One region of the Streptomyces sp. NPDC058086 genome, then DNA from elsewhere that is predicted to be linked to it. Evidence: riboswitches for the same ligand, from Rfam matches in the RefSeq annotation. Region 1 holds a riboswitch; each other region holds the start of a gene.
What was found. Region 1 has a riboswitch for cyclic di-AMP ahead of ACFVWD_RS01370 (transglycosylase SLT domain-containing protein). Riboswitches for the same ligand answer to the same signal wherever they lie in the genome.
Positions count from the first base shown of each region.

Region 1 (4,843 bases):
CAGTCACCGCAGCCGCGTCATCCTCTGGAGTGACATTCCGCTCGGAGTCTTTTCGTACCGCCCGCTTCGGCGGGCGGGGCGGAAGTGCACTCTGTACGCCCGGAACGCCCCGTACGGTGAACGGCGTTGCTGACGGGATACCGGACGTCGTCCGGTTCCCGCCGGGCCGATGAGTCGTTCGATCCGTATTCTTCGGATCATGGCCGCTCCGACTGCATATTCACTTATCGCCACTGACCTGGACGGAACGCTGCTCCGCGGCGACGACACCCTCTCCGACCGGTCCCGGGCCGCGTTGGCGAGGGTGGCCGAGGCGGGCGCCCGGCACCTGGTCGTGACGGGGCGCCCGGCGCCGAGAGTTCGACCGCTGCTCGACGAACTCGGCGGCGCGGGGCTGGCGGTGTGCGGGCAGGGGGCGCAGTTGTACGACGCGGCGGCGGACCGCCTGCTGTGGTCGGTGACCCTGGACAGGGAACTCGCGGAGACCGCGCTCGGCAAGATCGAGGCGGAGGTCGGGCTGCTCTACGCCGCGGTGGACCAGGACGGCGTGGACGGGCTGACGCTCATCGAGCCGGGGTACGTGATGCCGCATCCGACGCTTCCGGCGGTACGGGTGCACCGCCGCGACGACCTGTGGACGGAGCCGATCAGCAAGGTGTTGCTCCGTCACCCGTCGCTGTCCGACGACGAGTTGGCATCGGCGGCCCGCGGTGTGGTGGGCTCGCTTGCCACCGTCACCATGTCGGGGCCCGGGACCGTCGAACTCCAGCCATGCGGCGTGACCAAGGCGACCGGTCTGGCGCTCGCCGCCGCCCACCTCGGTCTCACTCCCGCCGCCACCATCGCCTTCGGTGACATGCCCAACGACATCCCCATGTTCGACTGGGCCGCCCGGGGGGTCGCCATGGCCAACGCTCATCCGGAGCTGAAGGCGGTGGCCGACGAGGTGACGCTGTCGAACGAGGACGACGGTATCGCGGTGGTACTGGAGCGGTTGTTCCCGTGCCGGCCGGATCGGTTCCGGGAGTCCGGAGAGCCCCGTGGGCCCCGGCAGCCGTCCGAGTCTCCTCGACCCCATCAGCCCCATCAGCCCTGGCAGTCGTACCAGCCCTACCGGCCCAACCAGCCCCACCAGTCCTATCAGTAGGGCCCGTTGACGTTGTCGATCGAGCCGTACTTCGCCGCCGCGTAGTTGCAGGCCGCCGTGATGTTCGCGACCGGGTCGTAGGGGTTCATCGACGTGCCCGGCACGTGGTAGGCCTTGAACGTCGGGTCGATGACCTGGAGGAGCCCCTTGGAGGGGATGCCGGCCTTGGCGTTGGAGTCCCAGTTGTTGATGGCCAGGGGGTTCCCGGAGGACTCGCGCATGACGTTGCGGTGGATGCCGTTGTAGGTGCCGGGGATCTTGGCGCGGGCCATGATGTCCAGCGAGTGCTTGATCCATCCGTCGAGGTTGTTCGCGTACGTCTTCGCGGAGGCCTTGGCGGCGGTGGGCGCCGGGGTCGCCTTGGTGGGGGTTTTGACCCTTTTGGTGCCCACGGTCAGAGTGAGGCCCGGGCGGAGCGTCGTCGGGTTGGGGCCTATGACCGCGCGGTTGGCGACGTACAGCTTCGCCGCGCCACCGCTCGTGGGGTACTTCTGAGCGATCTTGGCCAGGGTGTCGCCCGCGACCACCTTGTACGTGATGAGCCGGACGTCGTTGGTGGTGGTGGCGGCGGCGGTGGGGGTGGCGGCCTGTGCGCAGGTCGCGCCCACGATCGGAAGGGCGAGCGTGACTCCGCCCAGTCCCGCGGCGAGGATGCCCCGAGTGAGGGTGCTGTGGGTCTTGAAGCTGTGGCGTTTGCCTCGTGCGGACATGGCGAATTCCTCTCCGGTGCCTGCGAGGTGAGCTGTCGGGTTCGGGCGGGAGCTGCCCGGCCGCACGGTGTGTGCGACTTCACCCCTAGCCGTTCCGGTGTCCGGATCGGCGGCTTACCTGGGTCCCCCGCTCCTGCCGTGCGTGTGTGGGTGGCTGGGAGATTCCGGTCGGCGGCAGGATTGGGCGGTCCGTCCGGATCGACGTGAACGTATGCGAGAGCACATGTCCGGAACAAGCCCTGATTTCCCGGTGTAGATCGCTTTCACCTGCGAAATACGGGGGAGAAAATGCCCGATTAATCCGGAACGTGACACTCAACTTGCCTTACGCAAAGGGAAAGTCGTCAAGAGGGGATAAAGAGCCCACCTCGCATGGGCGTGACCCAACTCACGCGACCAAGCAGAAATAAAGCGGCACTGGCGGCAAATCGGACATCAGGCTTCGAGTGTCCGGGCCGGTGAGGCCGCGGGCGGAGCCGGGCGCACCTCCCACACGGACAGGTCCGTGTCGGGGTCGTCGCCGGGGAGCCGGCCGGCGTTGGGCTTGAAGTAGAGGCCGTAGGCCCGGTATTCGGGGAGTTCGTGGCACATCAGGTCCGGGTAGGGGCCGAACTCCTGCCCCGCGTAAGCCCTGTTGATCCTCGCCACCGCCTCGGCCCGAGGGATCCCGAAGCGCGTGACCATCTCATCGGCCATCTCGCGGAAGTACGCGAGCATCCCCTCGTCCAGGGCCATCAGGAACTCACCGGTCCGCGCCATGCTCCTCAGGGTTGCCCATGCCGCCGCCGGGACTCGAGTCCGCCGTCCGGGGGATTCTCCTCTCCCACGTCCGATGGAAGACCACCTCGTTGCCGTCCTTGCAGATCAGCTCGTTCGAGGTGATGAACTCCCGGGCGTCGCAGCTGAGTTCGGAGCGTGTCTCGACCCGGGCGTCCCAGGGCAGCTCCGGGCGGTGCAGACGGATCGACCTCGTCGAGCGGGTGCGGGCGGAGAGCGGGTCCGACTCGTCGATGGTGTACGTGTCCAGGGCGTCCTCCGTGCATTCGAGGCCGTCCGGGTGGACACGGGTGCCGTCCTGGCGAGGGACGACCTCCACACGCCACTCGCCCCTCGCCACATCACGGGCGACCAGGCGTTCGGGGCGGGGTTCGTCAAGGGTGGCCGGGGACGTCACTCCCAGGGGTTCGGACTGCTCCGGCTCCTCGAAGGTGATCCCCGGGTCCGACTCCCGCGCTCGCACCGGAAGTTCGAGGGAACTGGCCGCCGGGTCCAGGATGAACCCCACCGCCGAGCCCGGCTGGGGCCAGATCCACGGCCAGTAGGCGGAGGAGAGGGAGAGCCGGATGCGGTGGCCGGGCGGGAATGCGTAGCCGATGGCGGTCAGGTCGAAAACCACGTCCTCCGTAGAGCCGGGTTTCCAGGAGACCGCCTGGTCGGAGCCGTAGCGCGCTGACAGGTTCAGAGCACCCCGGGTCACCAGCGTCGAGGAACCGTCGGCAGCGACGTCGCACACCCGGGCGATCACCTGGCCCCGGGGGGAGCGGGACGTCAGACGGAGGCGGACCCTCGGGCGCCCCAGGACCCAGGTCTCCCCCGGGACCTCGAACTCGAAGCAGGCCGATCTCGCGTCCTCCTCCCGCTGGTTCGGCGGCAGGTCCGCGTCGTTCCCGACGGGATGGAAACTGCCCGCGTCCACGCCCGTGTGCTGAGGGGAGCGCACCAGCACCGGTGCGCCCCGCAGCGCGTACGCGATCGGGGTCACGGAAGGTGAGGGCCAGGCGGTGTCGCCCACCCAGCGGCCGGGGAGGGACGGGTACGTCGTCGCCGGGGGGTGCGCGGCCATGACGTAGGAGCGCAGGAGGGGCTGCGCCATCACGTCACGGTTGTTCACGCCGGGGTTCGGGTGGGCGGTCGTGCCGGGGTTCGGGTGGGCGGTTGCGTCGGGGTCCGGTTCGGGGGTCGTGCCGGGGTTCGGGTGGGCGGTTGCGCCGGGGCCCCGATCGGCGGTCCCGTCGGGGCCGGGATTGTTGATCGCACCGAGGTCGGGATTGCCGATCACATAGAGGTCGGGATGACCGATCACGTCGGGCTCGGGCTCTGGGACGCTGGTATCGGTCGGCCTGAGCCAGTGGTCCCACCACCTCAGCGTCTCCTGGAGGAAGCCGATCGCCGGGCCCGGCGGCAGGCCCCGGTCCGGGTACTGGTGGCACCAAGGGCCGATCAGGCCGCGCACGCGGTCGGCGGGAAGGCTCTCGACCAGCCGCAGCACCGTGTCGCGGTACGGGTCGTGCCAGCCGCCCACCGCGAGCACGGCGGCCCGGATCCCTCCGTATCCCCCGTCCTCGCGCACACCGGCGTGGCGCCAGTACGCGTCCCGGGTCGGGTGGGACAGCCACGTATGGATGAACGGCTCCACCGTCTCCAGGCGCTTCACCCACATGTCGCGCCACATCACCCGGCCCACGTGTGCCGGATCCGGCGGACGGGCGACGTTGGCGAGCGCCGTGGCCGCCCGGGCGTGCGTCTCGAGGGCGAGGACGGAACCTCCCATGCGGTGCCCGTCGTTGTCATAGGGATCGTCGGTCGAGCAGACCGTGACGATCGCCTTGAGCGGTTCGGGCGCGAGGGCCGCGATCCGGAGGGAGGTGAAGCCGCCCCGGGAGACGCCGAACATGCCCACCGCGCCGCTGCACCAGGGCTGGTCCGCCAGCCAGTGGATCACTTCCACCCCGTCGGCCCGCTCGCCCTCCCCGTACGGGTCCGCCGGCACGCCCTCCGAATTGCCGTAACCGCGCGCATCCACCCGGACGGAGGCGTAGCCGTGGCCCGCGTACCAGGGGTGGCGCTGCCAGTCGCGTGGCGCGGTCCGGTCGGTGAGCCGGTCCGGGAGATATTCGAGGAGCGCGGGGACGGGCGCGTCGGTCAGCGGGCGCCACACGCGCGCGTGCAAGCGGGTGCCGTCCGGGAGAGGGATCCACAGATCCTC
Region 1 covers NZ_JBHVST010000001.1:285,408-290,250, reverse strand. The annotation lists partial or broken gene ACFVWD_RS01375 (HAD family hydrolase) at 200-1,003, shown strand; gene ACFVWD_RS01370 (transglycosylase SLT domain-containing protein) at 1,141-1,857, opposite strand; cyclic di-AMP (ydaO/yuaA leader) riboswitch at 1,862-2,022, opposite strand; gene ACFVWD_RS01365 (hypothetical protein) at 2,293-2,616, opposite strand; gene ACFVWD_RS01360 (CocE/NonD family hydrolase) at 2,600-4,843, opposite strand, start outside.

Region 2 (4,843 bases), on a different contig from region 1:
ACAACCGCGCGGTGCTCGTGTACGAGCCGGTCGCTGCCGACACCACCGAAGAGGACGAGGAGGCGGCGAAGTGACCGAGCTCGCCACCATGGACTTCCACCCGCAGCCCCAGGCGGGTCAGCCCAAGCCCTGGGCCTTCCCGGCGCCCGAGCGCGGCACGCTGGACAACGGCCTGACCGTGCTGCGCTGCCACCGCCCCGGCCAGCAGGTCGTCGCCGTCGAGGTGCTGCTCGCAGCGCCGCTGGAGGCCGAGCCCGCGGGCCTCGACGGCGTCGCCACGATCATGGCGCGCGCCTTCTCCGAGGGCACCGACAAGCTCTCCGCCGAGGAGTTCGCCTCCGAGCTGGAGCGCTGCGGCGCCACCCTGGACGCGCACGCCGACCACCCCGGCGTACGCCTGTCGCTCGAAGTGCCCGTCTCTCGCCTGCCCAAGGCGCTCGGGCTGCTCGCCGACGCCCTGAGGGCACCGGCGTTCTCGGACAGCGAGGTCGAGCGGCTGGTGCGCAACCGGCTCGACGAGATCCCGCACGAGACGGCCAACCCGGCCAGGCGTGCCGCCAAGGAGCTCTCCAAGGAGCTGTTCCCGGCGACCTCGCGCATGTCGCGCCCGCGCCAGGGCACCGAGGAGACCGTCCAGAAGATCGACTCGGCGGCCGTACGCGCCTTCTTCGACAAGCACGTACGTCCCGCCACGGCCGCCGCCGTGATCGTCGGCGACCTGACGGGCGTCGACCTCGACGCGCTGCTCGCCGAGACGCTCGGCGACTGGACCGGCTCGTCCGCCGAGCCGCGCCCCGTGCCGCCGGTGACCGCCGACGACACCGGCCGTGTGATCATCGTGGACCGCCCCGGCGCGGTCCAGACGCAGCTGCTCATCGGCCGCGTCGGCGCCGACCGGCACGACCGTGTGTGGCCCGCCCAGGTGCTCGGTACGTACTGCCTCGGGGGCACCCTCACCTCGCGCCTGGACCGTGTCCTGCGCGAGGAGAAGGGCTACACCTACGGTGTGCGGGCGTTCGGCCAGGTCCTGCGTGCCGCCCCGGACGGAACCGGTATCGCGATGCTCGCCATCAGCGGCTCCGTGGACACCCCGAACACCGGCCCGGCGCTCGACGACCTCTGGAAGGTGCTGCGCACCCTCGCCGCCGAGGGCCTGACGGACGCCGAGCGCGACATCGCCGTACAGAACCTGGTGGGGGTGGCGCCCCTCAAGTTCGAGACCGCGGCGGCCGTCGCGGGCACGCTCGCGGACCAGGTCGAGCAGTACCTGCCGGACGACTACCAGGCGACGCTGTACCAGCAGCTCGCCGCGACCGGCACCGTGGAGGCCACCGCGGCCGCCGTGAGCGCCTTCCCGGTGGACCGTCTGGTGACCGTCCTCGTCGGCGACGCCGCGCACATCCAGGAGCCCGTCAAGGCCCTCGGAATCGGTGAAGTGACCGTCGTTTCGGCGGAGTAGAGGTTCGGCGGAGCAGCGGCTCAGTGGAAGCCGGCTGGAAGCCGAGCCGCACGCGGAGCGGAAGAGCGTGACTCCGTGGGGCCCGGGTGACTGAAGAGTCGCCCGGGCCCCTTTTTGCTCGGATTTCCGCTCGGATTTAGCTTGGACTTCATCCCCAAGATGTCCGTATTGGTAGGGAGGTTGCCCGTCTGCCCTGTGGCATGCACTACAAAAACCGTGATCCGTTTGTTGATTGAAAGACGCCCCGTCTAGCGTCGGGGCGGCTGTTCGTCAGGCAGTGCGCCGCGCCCGCGGCACCGGACAGTCATCGCCGAGTCCCCGTACGGCGCGAGCCAGGGGAGCCGGGGACCCACACGTAGTCCCTGGGGTGAATCGGACGCCCTCCCTGGAGGGGGTCCGTAGGAGACCTTCCTGCTCCGAACCCGTCAGCTAACCCGGTAGGCGAGAGGGAAGGAAAGGATCAGCCCCTACATGGCGTTCACCTGTGGCCCCGGGAAACACCGCCGTCCGAGCCGCGTGAAGCGCTCCACCACGAACGCCGTCGGCGTCGCCGCGCTCACCACCACCGGTGTCATCGGAACCCTGGCCGCCCCGGCCCTCGCCGCGGACGCCTCCGTCGAGCAGACCGGGCTGACCCAGGCCGTCACCCTCGGCGACAGGGTCGCCGCCCAGATCGACGCGCAGGCCGCCGCCCAGCAGCGCGCCGCCGACGAGGCCGCCGCGCGCAAGAAGGCCGAAGAAGCCGCGCGCAAGAAGGCCGCCGAGGAGGCGAAGAAGGAGCGCGAGGCCAAGGAGCGTGCCGCCCGCGCCGCCGAGCGCAAGCGGCTCAACACCTTCGTCCTGCCGATCACCGGCTCGTACATCTCCACCGGCTACAAGACCGGCGGCAGCCTCTGGTCCTCCGGCAGCCACACCGGCGTCGACTTCCACGCCGCCTCGGGGACCTCGGTCCACGCGGTCGGCTCCGGCACGGTCGTCACGGCCGGCTGGGGCGGTGCCTACGGCAACCAGATCGTCCTGAAGATGCACGACGGTACCTACACGATGTACGGCCACCTGTCGTCCATCGGCGTCTCCGTGGGGCAGACGGTCACCCCGGGCCAGCAGATCGGCCTCTCCGGCTCCACCGGGAACACCACCGGGCCGCACCTCCACTTCGAGGCCCGTACGACGGCGGAGTACGGCTCCGACATGGACCCGGTCGCCTACCTTCGCTCGCACGGCGTGAACGTCTGACGCTCGCACGGCGTGGACGTCTGCCGCTCGCACGGCGTGATCCTCTGCCGCTCGCGCACCGTGAACGTCCGACGACCGGCGTCAACACTTCCGAAGCCCCGGCTCCCCTCGGCCGGGGCTTCGTCGTTTCGAACGACTGTCTGTCCAAAAAATATCCATGGATTCCGGCCCGCCATCGGAAATTCCGGCTCTCTGCAATAGAGTCGCTGAACAAGCGTCAATCGACCGCGTTTCGCGGGGATTAAGGCGGAGGTCCGGTCATGCGCATTCCCGCGCACTCGGTATGCACGGCGATCCGTGACGACATCGTCGCGGGTGTCTACGAGCGCGGCAGCCGGCTCACCGAGGAACTGCTCGCGCGCCGCTACGGCGTCTCGCGGGTCCCCGTGCGCGAGGCCCTGCGCACGCTGGAGGCCGAGGGCTTCGTCGTCACCCGTCGGCACGCGGGCGCGTGTGTCGCGGAGCCCACCGAGCAGGAGGCCGCGGACCTGCTGGAGATGCGCATGCTCCTGGAGCCGCTGGGCGCCGCGAGGGCCGCGCAGCGGCGCACCGAGGCCCACCTCAAGGTGCTTCGAGGCCTGGTCAGGCTGGGGCAGGAGCGGGCCAGGAGGGGGAACAGCGAGGATCTGCGCTCGCTCGGCGGCTGGTTCCACGAGACCCTCGCGCAGGCCTCCGGGAGCCCCGCGCTGACCTCCACGCTGGCCCAGCTGCGGCACAAGATCGCCTGGATGTACGCGGTCGAGGCGCCGGCCAGTCCGGCGGAGTCCTGGGCGGAGCACGGCGGGATCGTGGACGCGGTGGCGCGCGGCGACAGTGAGCGGGCGCGGGCCGTCACGGCGCTGCACACCGAGCGCGCGACGGTCGCGCACCGGCTGCGCTTTCCCGGCGGGGGAGATCGGCCGGAGCGTGTGAGGACTTCGCAACATCCCGTAAACATGACGGGCGTGCGTCATTAACACCGGCGCCGTATACAAAGAGGGGTAATTCGCGGGAGATTATTTCTGCTGCCCGCAATTGAGAAAAGCGAAGGGCCCGCCCGATGTTTTCAGGCGAGCCCTTCGAATGTGTGCGGGGCGGGGTCTTTTGGTGCGAAGACCACTCCCGCCGTCAATTGAGGAACCCCGCTCGGGGGGCTCTTTCTCAGACGGTCTCGGGGAGCTCCTCGAGACCCTCCGCCACCAGCTTCGCCAGCCGGTCGAGCGCGGCGTCCGCACCCTCGGCGTCCGAGGCGAGGACGATCTCCTCGCCGCCCTGGGCGCCCAGGCCGAGGACCGCCAGCATGGAGGCCGCGTTGACGGGGTTGCCCTCCGCCTTGGCGATCGTCACGGGGATACCGGAGGCCGTGGCCGCCCGGACGAAGATGGAGGCGGGACGGGCGTGGAGGCCCTCGGCCCAGCCGACGTTGACGCGGCGCTCAGCCATGTGATGCTGCCCTTCAGGTGTTCAGGGTTGTCTAGACCAGTCTTCCACAACGTGAAGCGAGCCCGGGGCAGGGTGCTGTTCCCGTCCCGGACTCCGCGTCGGATCCCGGCCTGGATCCGACTTCGGTGCCCCTAGCCTGCCTCGCGCCGTTGTCGGACGCGAGCCGTACTCTGGGGCCCATGCAGACCTCGTCGGACCGGCACGAGTACCCCTCCCACTGGGAGGCCGACGTGGTGCTGCGCGACGGCGGCACCGCCCGCATCAGGCCCATCACCGTCGACGACGCCGAGCGGCTGGTGAGCTTCTACGAGCAGGTATCGGACGAGTCGAAGTACTACCGCTTCTTCGCGCCCTACCCGCGCCTGTCCGCCAAGGATGTCCACCGCTTCACGCACCACGACTTTGTGGACAGGGTGGGGCTCGCGGCCACGGTCGGCGGCGAGTTCATCGCCACCGTACGCTATGACCGTATTAATGCCGATGGTCGGGCCGCCTCCGCGCCCGCCGACGAGGCCGAGGTCGCGTTCCTCGTGCAGGACGCCCACCAGGGCCGCGGCGTCGCCTCGGCCCTCCTGGAGCACATCGCGGCCGTCGCCAGGGAGCGGGACATCCGCCGTTTCGCCGCCGAGGTACTGCCCGCCAATACCAAGATGATCAAGGTGTTCACGGACGCCGGGTACCAGCAGAAGCGGCACTTCGAGGACGGCGTCGTACGCCTGGAGTTCG
Region 2 covers NZ_JBHVST010000063.1:1,492-6,334, reverse strand. The annotation lists gene ACFVWD_RS36540 (M16 family metallopeptidase) at 1-74, shown strand, start outside; gene ACFVWD_RS36535 (M16 family metallopeptidase) at 71-1,459, shown strand; cyclic di-AMP (ydaO/yuaA leader) riboswitch at 1,758-1,918, shown strand; gene ACFVWD_RS36530 (M23 family metallopeptidase) at 1,931-2,695, shown strand; gene ACFVWD_RS36525 (GntR family transcriptional regulator) at 2,956-3,651, shown strand; gene ACFVWD_RS36520 (HPr family phosphocarrier protein) at 3,836-4,117, opposite strand; partial or broken gene ACFVWD_RS36515 (GNAT family N-acetyltransferase) at 4,297-4,843, shown strand, end outside.
Region 2: another riboswitch for cyclic di-AMP. It lies ahead of ACFVWD_RS36530 (M23 family metallopeptidase); the one in region 1 lies ahead of ACFVWD_RS01370 (transglycosylase SLT domain-containing protein).

Region 3 (4,843 bases), on a different contig from region 1:
GGTATCTGCTCGAGCTCATCCACAAGAAGCGGGAAGGCCTTCCGGATACGCCCGCGCCCGGTGAGGACCTCATCTCCGGCCTGATCCGCGCGTCCGACCACGGCGAGCACCTCACGGAGAACGAGGCCGCCGCCATGGCCTTCATCCTTCTCTTCGCCGGGTTCGAGACGACCGTCAATCTCATCGGCAACGGCACGTACGCCCTGCTCACCCACCCCGAGCAGCGCGCGCGCCTCCAGAAGTCCCTCGCCGCCCACGAACGCGAACTCCTCGAGACCGGCGTCGAGGAACTCCTCCGTTATGACGGGCCCGTGGAACTGGCCACGTGGCGGTTCGCCACCGCGGCCGTCCGCATCGGCGGTCAGGACATCGCACCCGGCGACCCCGTCCTCGTGGTCCTCGCGGCTGCGGACCGTGACCCCGCGCGGTTCGAACGGCCGGACACACTCGACCTCTCCCGCCGTGACAACCAACACCTCGGTTACGGTCACGGCATCCACTACTGCCTCGGAGCCCCGCTCGCCCGGCTGGAGGGCCAGACCGCGCTCGCCACTCTCCTCACCCGTCTCCCCGACCTTCAACTCGCGGGAGATTCAGCCGATTTGCGCTGGCGCGGCGGGCTCATTATGCGCGGATTGCGCACGCTTCCAGTGGAGTTCACGCCTCCGGTACCGGTCTCGCGATAGCGGGCGACCATACACCCGCGGGCGCGTAAACCTGACACGCTCTCAACTCTGTGATCTTCACGTGATCTACGCTGCATCGACTTGTGACAAGTGTTCGGGTGCGGATACGTTCACTCGTCAACGCGACTCATACGTCGCGTAGTCACCTGCTGTCACGTGAAAGGCTTCCGCATGCTCTCCGGGAACGGCCGCCATCGTCGCCCCCGTCAGGCCCCGGCCCTCATCGTCGCGGCAGGAGTGACCGGATCCGCCATCGCGATCCCGTTGCTCGGTGCCACCAGTGCGAGCGCGGCCGACGGCACCACGTGGGACCGGGTCGCCGAGTGCGAGAGCGCCGGCCAGTGGAGTGTCGACAGCGGCAACGGGTACTACGGCGGACTCCAGATCAGCCAGGCGGACTGGGAGAAGTACGGCGGTCTCACCTACGCGTCGAGCGCCGACGAGGCCAGCCGCTCGCAGCAGATAGCCATCGCCGAGAAGCTCCTCGACGACCAGGGCCTCACTCCCTGGCCGACCTGTGGGCCGCTCTCCGGGCTGAGCAAGAACTCGGGCGACATCCTGGTCGACACGGGCGTGGCGAACGATTCGCCCAACGGATCGAATTCAGCCGGTTCGTCCGGTTCATCTGCGACGTCGACTCCGCCCGCCTCGTCCGGCTCGACTTCCGATTCTTCTTCGTCTGACTCGTCTTCGTCCGGTTCGTCCTCGAAGGCGACCGGGAAGGCGACCGAGAACACGACGAAGGCCGACACCGGCGGCGGCGATCAGGGGGCGGGCAACTCCGGCTCGAAATCGACGAAGAGCGACAACTCGGGCAACTCCGGCCAGAGTGACGGCTCTTCCGGTACGTCCGAGAACGCGACGGGCGGCGCCGGGCGCCACCGCGGCGACAACGCGGACGAGAACACCACCGACAGCGCCGTGGACGGCCGTACCGACGACTCCTCCGGGCGGCACGCCTCGCGCGGCGCCGGCGCCTCCCGCGATGTCGTCGACGGCTCCTACGTCGTGCGCGCCGGAGACAATCTCTGGACCATCGCGGACGCCCTCGACCTCGAAGGCGGATGGGCCGAGCTGTACGACGCGAACAAGAAGACGGTCGGCGCCGATCCGAACCTCATCCTCCCCGGTCAGAGCCTTGCAGTTGGTGCTGAATCGGGCGAAAAGTAGGGGCAGTTCGCGTCATGGTTCGCTGCGTAATGTCCGGTTTGCTGCGAGTGAGAGATGGATCTCAAAGGCCCTGATCGTCTTTGGAATTCAGCCGATCGGCTGCTTACGGTCATGACCGCTCGCCACAGCGGGCCCCGACGGTCGCCAACGCCGAATCCTGCCAACGGCCGTACGGGAACAGTCGACGCGTCAGCGCCGTAGGCAGGAGCGGGGGACCCAAGGTAAGTGCCGCACCCGGTAGTTGACCGGGAGTGGCTTGGGGTGAAGCCGAGCGCTCAGAGCGCACGGCCGGGCACTCACCCGCCCGAACCCGACAGCTCACCTCGCAGGCGTCGGTGAGGGGATCTCTCCATGCTGTTTTCCAGCAAGGGCAAGCACCGCCGTCCGACCGTTTTCAACCGGACGACCCGTGTCGCCACGCTCGCCGGTGTCACCGGTGTCGCCATCGCCGCTCCGCTGATGGCGGCCGGCAGCGCCTCCGCCGCCACCGCCTCCGAGTGGGACGCCGTCGCCCAGTGCGAGTCCGGCGGGAACTGGTCCATCAACACCGGCAACGGCTACTACGGCGGTCTGCAGTTCTCGGCCTCCACCTGGGCCGCGTACGGCGGCACCGCGTACGCCGCGACCGCCAACCAGGCCTCCAAGTCGCAGCAGATCACCATCGGCGAGAAGGTCCTCGCCGCCCAGGGCAAGGGCGCCTGGCCGACCTGTGGCACGGGCCTGTCGGGCGCCGCGTACACCGGCGGTGCGAGCACCCCGTCGACCTCGTCTTCCTCGAACAGCTCTTCGTCGAACAGCTCGCCGAGCACCAGCACCGTCACCCGCTCGACGGACACCGCGGCCTCCCGTTCGGCGTCCCGTCCGGCCGCCGGGAAGACCGTCTCCACCCCGACCGGCAAGAAGGTCAAGAAGGGTGACGGCGAGTACAAGGTCGTCAAGGGTGACAGCCTCAGCTCGATCGCCGAGAAGAAGAAGGTCAAGGGCGGCTGGCAGCAGCTGTTCAAGCTGAACAAGGACATCGTCGACGACGCCGACTTCATCTACCCGGGTCAGCAGCTTCACCTCGGCTGATGATCGGCAGCTTCGCCTCAGCTGAATGACAGGTCCCTCATGAAGGGGGTCTCCACACTGGAGCCCCCGATGAGGGTCGCCCCCGTCCCCACGGGCCCCCCGCTCCGGTGCGTGTTCCCCCGTACGCACCGGAGCGGGGTTTTTCGTATCCGGCGTTTCGTGCCGAGGGTTTCGTGCCGAGGGTTTCGTACCCGGATTTCGGTACCCGTTTTTGTTCCGTTCTGGAACAATGTGTACGTTCAGTTCTGCCCAAGGGGTGGGCGACCGGCTGGCCGATCCCCCCGAGGCGGTTAGGCTCATGTCGCGAAGCCATCACAGGCTCCGCGTACCCGCGTCACATCCCAGAAGGAGATGCTCGTGCCGTCCATCGACGTCGTCGTAGCCCGGGAAATCCTGGACTCCCGAGGCAACCCCACGGTCGAGGTCGAGGTCGGCCTCGACGACGGCAGCACGGGTCGTGCCGCCGTTCCGTCCGGCGCTTCCACCGGCGCCTTCGAGGCCATCGAGCTGCGTGACGGTGACCCCAACCGTTACGGCGGCAAGGGTGTCGAGAAGGCCGTCCTCGCCGTCATCGAGCAGATCGGCCCGGAGCTCGTCGGTTACGACGCCACCGAGCAGCGCCTGATCGACCAGGCGATGTTCGACCTGGACGCCACCGACAACAAGGGCTCGCTCGGCGCCAACGCCATCCTCGGCGTCTCGCTCGCCGTCGCGCACGCCGCCTCCGAGGCGTCCGACCTCCCCCTCTTCCGCTACCTGGGCGGCCCGAACGCGCACCTGCTGCCCGTTCCGATGATGAACATCCTGAACGGCGGCTCGCACGCCGACTCCAACGTGGACATCCAGGAGTTCATGATCGCCCCGATCGGCGCGGAGTCCTTCTCCGAGGCCCTGCGCTGGGGCGCCGAGGTCTACCACACCCTCAAGAAGGTGCTGAAGACCAAGGGCCTGTCCACCGGCCTGGGCGACGAGGGCGGCTTCGCCCCGAACCTGGAGTCGAACCGCGCCGCGCTCGACCTCATCCTCGAGGCCATCAAGCAGGCCGGTTACATCCCCGGTGAGCAGATCGCGCTCGCGCTCGACGTCGCCGCGTCCGAGTTCTACAAGGACGGCAAGTACGAGTTCGAGGGCAAGTCCCGCTCGGCCGCCGAGATGACCGAGTACTACGAGGAGCTCGTCTCCGCGTACCCGCTGGTCTCCATCGAGGACCCGCTGTACGAGGACGACTGGGCCGGCTGGAACGTCATCACCGAGAAGCTGGGCGACAAGGTCCAGATCGTCGGCGACGACCTCTTCGTCACCAACCCGGAGCGCCTGGCCCGCGGCATCGAGGAGGGCTCCGCGAACGCCCTGCTCGTCAAGGTCAACCAGATCGGCTCGCTGACCGAGACCCTGGACGCCGTCGAGATGGCCCAGCGCAACGGCTTCAAGTGCATGATGTCGCACCGCTCCGGCGAGACCGAGGACGTCACCATCGCCGACCTCGCCGTCGCGGTGAACTGCGGCCAGATCAAGACCGGCGCCCCGGCCCGCTCGGACCGCGTCGCCAAGTACAACCAGCTGCTGCGCATCGAGGAGATCCTCGACGACGCGGCGGTGTACGCGGGCCGCAGCGCCTTCCCGCGCTTCAAGGGCTGACACCCGCCGACGGTCAAGCCTTAGCCAGTCGTACGTACGTCCCCGTACCCGGTCCCGTACCGTGTCCGGGGACGTACGCGCGTGTGAACGGGAGGCTGGACATGGCCGTGAAGGACCGGGACCGGTTCTCCACCGCGACCAGGCTGAAGCTGCTCGGCGAGCAGACGGCGGCCCGGGTCTACCGCTCGCAGACCAAGCGCCAGGCCCGCCGCTCGCGCCTGACCGGCCGCGCCGCGCTGCTGGCTCTCGTACTCTGTTCTCTGATCGTGGCCCTCGCG
Region 3 covers NZ_JBHVST010000010.1:18,743-23,585, reverse strand. The annotation lists gene ACFVWD_RS10275 (cytochrome P450) at 1-686, shown strand, start outside; gene ACFVWD_RS10270 (transglycosylase family protein) at 858-1,856, shown strand; cyclic di-AMP (ydaO/yuaA leader) riboswitch at 2,040-2,203, shown strand; gene ACFVWD_RS10265 (transglycosylase family protein) at 2,208-2,927, shown strand; gene eno (phosphopyruvate hydratase) at 3,279-4,565, shown strand; gene ACFVWD_RS10255 (septum formation initiator family protein) at 4,667-4,843, shown strand, end outside.
Region 3: another riboswitch for cyclic di-AMP. It lies ahead of ACFVWD_RS10265 (transglycosylase family protein); the one in region 1 lies ahead of ACFVWD_RS01370 (transglycosylase SLT domain-containing protein).